DNA from 2 places in the Mesorhizobium sp. WSM4844 genome. Region 2 is predicted to be linked to the other one. Evidence: riboswitches for the same ligand, from Rfam matches in the RefSeq annotation. Region 2 holds a riboswitch; the other holds the start of a gene.
What was found. A riboswitch is a leader RNA that binds a small molecule or an ion and turns the genes downstream of it on or off. The one in region 2 is predicted to bind thiamine pyrophosphate.
Positions count from the first base shown of each region.

Region 1: linked by a shared signal. The riboswitch ahead of thiB (thiamine ABC transporter substrate binding subunit) and the one ahead of thiC (phosphomethylpyrimidine synthase ThiC) in region 2 are both predicted to bind thiamine pyrophosphate.

Region 1 covers NZ_JBVVQB010000002.1:5,074-8,486, reverse strand. The annotation lists gene AC0L2A_RS02175 (ABC-F family ATP-binding cassette domain-containing protein) at 1-1,218, opposite strand, end outside; gene AC0L2A_RS02170 (thiamine diphosphokinase) at 1,220-1,864, opposite strand; TPP riboswitch at 1,967-2,080, shown strand; gene thiB (thiamine ABC transporter substrate binding subunit) at 2,124-3,137, shown strand; gene thiB (thiamine ABC transporter substrate binding subunit) at 3,361-3,413, opposite strand, start outside.
Region 2 covers NZ_JBVVQB010000007.1:72,574-75,986, forward strand. The annotation lists gene thiC (phosphomethylpyrimidine synthase ThiC) at 1-1,610, opposite strand, end outside; TPP riboswitch at 1,712-1,828, opposite strand; gene AC0L2A_RS08730 (ABC transporter ATP-binding protein) at 1,930-3,413, opposite strand, start outside.

The DNA.
Region 1 (3,413 bases), on a different contig from region 2:
CGAAAGCTCGCGCACCGGCGTGCGCGCCTGTTCCGGCTTGAACAGGAAGTCCTTCATGTAGGAGACGACGTGGCGCTGCTCGCCGTTGATGACAAGGTTCTCGCCGCGGCCGTCGGTGAGATATTGCGCCAGCGTCTCTTGCGGGTCGACCGCCTCGCGTTTCTGGTCGAGCGTGGCGATCTCCAGATTGGTGCCGAGTCGCACCGTGCCTGAGTCCGGCTTCAATTCGCCGGTCAGCATCTTCAGCAGCGTCGTCTTTCCGGCGCCGTTCGGGCCGACCAGGCCGACGCGGTCACCGCGCTGGATGCGGGTCGAGAAACCCCTGACCACGGTGAGGTCGCCAAAGCTCTTCTCGATGTTCCTGGCCTCGATCACCAGCTTGCCGGATTCGGCGGCGTCGCTGGCCACCATGGTCGCCGCACCCTCGGCGCCGCGATGGCCGCGAAAGCGCTGGCGCATGGTCTGTAGTTCGCCGAGCCGGCGCATGTTGCGCTTGCGCCTTGCCGTCACGCCATAGCGCAGCCAGTGCTCCTCGCGCACGATCTGGCGGCCAAGCTTGTGCTGCTCGCGCTCTTCTTCTTCCAGCACGGTGTCGCGCCATTCCTCGAAATGACCAAAACCCTTGTCCAGCCTGCGGGTCTGGCCACGATCGAGCCAGACGGTGGCGCGCGACACGCGCTCGAGGAAGCGGCGGTCGTGCGAGATGACGATCAGCGCCGAAGAGGTGCGGGCAAGCTCCTCCTCCAGCCATTCGATGACCGACAGGTCGAGATGGTTGGTCGGCTCATCGAGGAGGAGAATGTCGGGCTCCGGCGCCATGACGCGGGCCAGGGCAGCACGGCGGGCTTCGCCGCCGGAAAGATCGTTCGGCCGTTCCTCGCCGGACAGGCCGAGATGCTCCATCAGATAGGTGGCGCGGTAGGGATCGTCGGCGGGTCCGAGCCCCGCCTCGACATAGGCGCGGACGCTGGCGAAACCATCCATGTCGGGCATTTGCGGCAGGTAGCGCACTGTTGCCGAAGGCTGGCGGAACACCTCGCCATCCTGCGGCTCGATCAATCCCGCAGCGATCTTCAGCAACGTCGACTTGCCCGAGCCGTTGCGGCCGACCAGAGCGATCTTGTCGCCCGCCGACGCCGTCAGTTCCGTCCCGTCGAGCAGCGGCGTGCCACCGAAGGTCAGTTTTATCCCGTCGAGATTGAGAAGCGGCGGCGCCATGTCAGCTTTCAGGTAGGGGGAATGGATGGGCGAGCAACAGCGCGCGGCCGCTGCCCAGCGCGACTTCGAGCCGGCCCTTGACCTCGTTGGAAATGGTCAGCGACGAGCCGAACGCCACCTCGACATGATTCAGCGGCCATTTGGCGCCGGTCACGGTCAGACCGGCAAGGTCGGAGAAGCCGAGAATCGAAAACAGCGTGCCGTCGGCGTAGTCGAAGCCGGCCTTTCCGGGAAGCAAGGGCACGCCTTCTTGTGCGCCACTGGTCAAAAGCACCTCTGTCCCTGCCTCGGCCAGCCGGACGCCGAGCGCCAGGTGCAGGAAGGCGTGGTCGGTGCGCTTGCCGCCGAACGCGCCGGCGAGCACGAGGCTGGTCGCGCCGCGTTCGAGCGCGGCGGCGATAGCCAGTTCGCCGTCGGTCTTGTCCTTTTCTGCCGGAAACACCTGGCGCGGCACGGCGGCGAGCTCGTCCGGCAAATTCGCCGGCACCGAATCGAAGTCGCCGACCCAGAGTTCCGGCGTCAGGCGCAGAGTCCGGGCATGGCTGATGCCGGCGTCGGCGGCGATGACACGAGTGCCTTCGACCTGGCGGTCGAGCAGCGGCGTGCGGATAAGGTCGCCGCCAAGCAGGATGGTGAATTTGCTCATATGCGTGGCCCTTACCAGCCCTGCTTGCGAAACGGAAGGCCGCGGTCTGGATGCCCGGCAAACTTCCGCTTGCGCCGCAGATGGGCCGGGCCTATGTGTCGAAGCGCTCTAACGGGGTGCTGGACGCGATCTTCGCGGACCGGCTGAGAGGCAACCTGCCAACCCGCTGAACCTGATCCGGTTTGTACCGGCGGAGGGATTAGACGTTTCGGACAACCCGACGCCTCAATTCCCTTCAACGCCAACGAAGGAGGCGCCGATGCGCACGTTTTTATACACACTTGTTTCGGCAGTGCTGCTCGCGGCGACCGTTCTCGCCGGCACCGGGCCGGCATCCGCGCAGGAAAAACTCACCGTCTATACCTATGAGAGCTTCACCGCCGAATGGGGTCCAGGCCCGGCGGTCAAGAAGGCGTTCGAGGCCGAATGCGGCTGTATTCTCGAATTCGTCGCGGTCGCCGACGGCGTCGCCCTGCTCAACCGCGTCAGGCTGGAAGGGGCCGCGACCAAGGCCGACATCGTGCTCGGCCTCGACACCAATCTGACAGCGGAAGCCAAGGCCACCGGCCTGTTTTCGCCGCATGGTGCCGTCATCGACGTCAAGGTGCCGGGCGGCTGGAGCGACGATATTTTCGTGCCGTTCGACTATGGTTATTTCGCCGTCGTCTACGACACCGAAAAGCTGAAGACGCCGCCGAAGAGCCTGAAGGAATTGGTCGAGGGCAATGCCGATGAAAAGATCGTCATTCAGGATCCGCGCACCTCGACGCCCGGTCTCGGCCTGCTGTTGTGGGTGAAGTCGGTTTATGGCGACAAGGCGCCCGAAGCCTGGGCCAAGCTTAAGGCAAAGGTGCTCACCGTGACGCCGGGCTGGAGCGAGGCCTACGGCCTGTTCACCAAGGGCGAGGCGCCGATGGTGCTGTCCTATACCACGTCGCCGGCCTATCACATGGTCGCCGAAAACACCCAACGCTATCAGGCAGCGTCCTTCGACGAGGGCGCGTATCTGCAGATCGAGGTTGCCGGCATCACCAAATCAGGTGCGAAGAACCCGTTGGCGAAACAGTTCCTGACTTTCATGACCGGGCCGAAATTCCAGGATGTCATTCCCGAGACCAACTGGATGTTCCCTGCCGGCAAGACCGAGAAGCCGCTCAATCCGGCTTTCGACAAGCTCGTCAAGCCGACCAAGACGTTGCTGTTAAGCCCCGAAGAGGTCGCCGCCAACCGCAAGGCCTGGGTCGACGAGTGGCTGTCGGTGATGAGCAAGTAGGACTTAGATTTCTGCATGGTGTTCGCTCCACGCCACCCCCCTCTGGCCTGCCGGCCATCTCCCCCTCCAGGGGGGAGATCGGATGTCACTTCCGCTTTCGCCAATCGCAACAGTCGAAGGATTGAGGCGAGGGTGAAGCTTCCAATCTCCCCCCTTGTGGGGGAGATGGCCGGCAGGCCAGAGGGGGGTGGCGTGGAGCGAACACCATGCAGAAATCTAAGTCCTACTTGCTCATCACCGACAGCCACTCGTCGACCCAGGCCTTGCGGTTGGCGG
Region 2 (3,413 bases):
GAGCGCGCAGTTTCGGGGTCGAGCGACAGGTTGAACTGGTCTTCCCAACGAAACTCGAAGCGTGCGCGGGAAAGGGCGTCATCCCTGACCTTCGCCGTCGGATGTCCCTTGGCGAGGTCGGCGGCGTGCGCGGCTATCTTGTAGGTGATGACGCCCGTCTTGACGTCGTTGCGGTCCGGGAGACCGAGATGTTCCTTGGGCGTGACATAGCAGAGCATCGCCGTGCCGTACCAGCCGATCATCGCCGCGCCGATGCCTGAGGTGATGTGGTCGTAGCCGGGTGCGATGTCGGTGGTCAGCGGCCCAAGCGTGTAGAAGGGCGCCTCGCCGCAGACTTCGAGCTGCCTGTCCATGTTCTCCTTGATCTTGTGCATCGGAACATGGCCCGGCCCCTCGATCATGACCTGGCAATCCTTGGCCCAGGCGACCTTTGTCAACTCGCCGAGCGTTTCCAGTTCGGCGAACTGCGCCGCGTCGTTGGCGTCGGCGATCGAGCCGGGACGAAGGCCGTCGCCGAGCGAGAACGACACGTCGTAAGCGCGGCAGATGTCGCAGATTTCCTCGAAATGCTCGTAGAGGAAGCTTTCGCGGTGATGATGCAGGCACCACTTGGCCATGATGGAGCCGCCGCGCGACACGATGCCGGTGACCCGGTCGACCGTCAGCGGGATGTAGTGCAGCCGCACACCGGCATGGATGGTGAAATAGTCGACGCCCTGTTCGGCCTGTTCGATCAGCGTATCGCGGTAGATTTCCCAGGTCAGGTCCTCGGCGATCCCTCCGACCTTCTCAAGCGCCTGGTAGAGCGGCACGGTTCCGATCGGCACAGGCGAATTGCGGACGATCCATTCGCGGATGTTGTGGATGTTGCGACCGGTCGACAGGTCCATGACGGTGTCGGCTCCCCAGCGGATCGCCCAGACCATTTTTTCGACTTCTTCGGCCATCGACGAGGTGACGGCTGAATTGCCGATATTGGCATTGATCTTGACCAGGAAATTGCGGCCGATGATCATCGGCTCGCTCTCCGGGTGGTTGATGTTGGAGGGAATGATAGCCCGTCCGCGCGCTATCTCGTCGCGCACGAATTCCGGCGTGACGAAGTCCGGGATCGCCGCGCCGAAAGAGTTGCCGTCGCGCTGTATCCCGCCGCGTAAGCTCTCGCGGCCGAGATTCTCGCGAATGGCGACGAACTCCATTTCGGGGGTGATGATCCCGGCGCGCGCATAGGCAAGCTGCGTCACCGCTTTGCCCGTTTTTGCCTTTAGCGGCCGGTGGCGCACGGGAAATTCCGGGGTCAGGCGCTCACCTGACGCAAAGCCGTTGTCCTCCGGCCTGACACTGCGGCCATCGTGGAATTCGACGTCGCCGCGTGCCGTAACCCACTCATGGCGAAACCTGGCGAGGCCCTTTTCGATGCTGGTTTCGACAGTCGGGTCCGTATAGGGGCCGGACGGATCGTAAACGGTGACAGGCGGTTCGCCTGCCGTCGGATGGACGGCGATTTCCCGCATCGGCACTTTGATGTGCGGATAGAGGACGCCGGACTTGTGGATTTTCCGTGAGGCAGGCAGCGGTCCCGTTGAGACGGCTGGAGAAATGGCATTCATTTTGAGGCTCCTTTGCTCATGCATTGGAGACCCAGTTCTGTGCCGGAAGGATGAAAAGACGCTTTGGTCTGCCTGCTTACAGGTTTTCGGGCATGGACTCCCGCAAAGCGCTTGCACCGTCCCTACGCCAGTATGAACTGGATCAGGTTCAACGGGTCACTGCGCCGCGAAAGCCAGCAGTATCTCAGCCCCTTGCCGGGACCCCCCTGGTGAATGGGTCAAATTGAGCGGGCGATCGCCATTTTGTCAAGCGCATTCGGCCCATCAGTCGGCAACGCTAGCTGGGCGCGCGCGGACAATCGAGGCCGATATCCAGGAACTATTGAGCCTGCGTAAGCCATTTGGGCTGCGGCACAGCCTGCAGCAGGCTTTGCGTATAGTCGTGGCGAGGCGCCCCGAACAGCGCCGCGGTTTGGCCTTCCTCGACAATCCGTCCGTCTTTCATGACCATGATCCGGTCGGCAAAATGGCGCACGATCGGCAGATCGTGGGTGATGAAAATATAGGAGAGGCCGAGCCTCGTCCTGAGGTCGGCCAAAAGGTCGATCACCTGCGCCTGGATAGAGACGTCGAGCGCCGAAACCGCCTCGTCGCAGACGATCAGTTCCGGCTCGCTGGCAAGTGCGCGCGCAATGGCGATGCGCTGTCGCTGGCCGCCGGAAAACTGGTGCGGGTAGCGCTCGGCGTGCTCCGGCAACAGCCCCACCAATTCCAGCAGCTCTGCCACGCGAGCCTTCCACCTGTCCTTCGGCAGGATATCGCGGTGGATCACCCAGGGTTCGGAAATGATCGAATAAACGCGCATGCGCGGATTCATCGATCCGTACGGATCCTGGAAGACCATCTGGACCTTGCGCCGAAACGCCATGAGGCGCTTCCCATTCATGTCGAAGATGTTCTCACCGGCAAAGACCGCCTTGCCGGCGCTTGGCGCGTTCAGCCCCAACAGCATGCGCGCGACGCTCGATTTGCCGGACCCGGACTCGCCGACGATGCCGAGCGTTTCTCCTCTCCTGACCTCGAAGCTTATGTCGTCCACCGCCTTGAACGTCCGCTTGCTGCTGAAAGCTCCGGAAGCAAGCTCATAGTGCTTGGTGAGATGTTCCACCTTGAGCAGCGTCTCGCCGGCGATCGCCGTCGAACGCCTGTTCGGCGCCTCCGCTGCGTTGCCGTGGGGCAGGGCGGCGATGAGGCGGCGCGTATAGGGGTGCTGCGGATTGCTGAACACCTCCCTGGCGATGCCTGTCTCGACGACCTTGCCGCCGTTCATGACGATGATCCGGTCCGCCATCGACGCGGCGACTTCGAGGTCGTGGGTGATCATGATCAACGCCATGCCGGTTTCGCGCTGGAGATCGCGCAGCAGATCGAGGATCTGCGCTTGCACGCTGACGTCCAGGGCGGTCGTCGGCTCATCGGCGATCAGGATGTCCGGTTTCAACGCGATCGCCATGGCAATCATCACGCGCTGGCGCTGTCCGCCCGAGAACTGATGCGGATAGAAGTCGACGCGGTTTTGCGGCTCCGGAATGCCGACCCGCCGAAGCAGTTCTATCGTCTTGGCGCGTGCGCCCTTGCCGCTCTCTGCGCCGTGGCTCTCATAGACCTCCTCGATCTGGCGCCCCACCGTGTAGACCGGGTTCAGATAGGCGAGCGGATCCTGAAAGATCATCGCAATCCTGCGGCCGTTGATGCTTCGGCGCGCCTCGGCGCCGAGGCCTGACAGTTCGACGCCGTCGAAGAGGCAGGAGCCGGCCACGATGTCGCCTGGCGGACAGTCGACGAGATCCATCACCGTGCTGG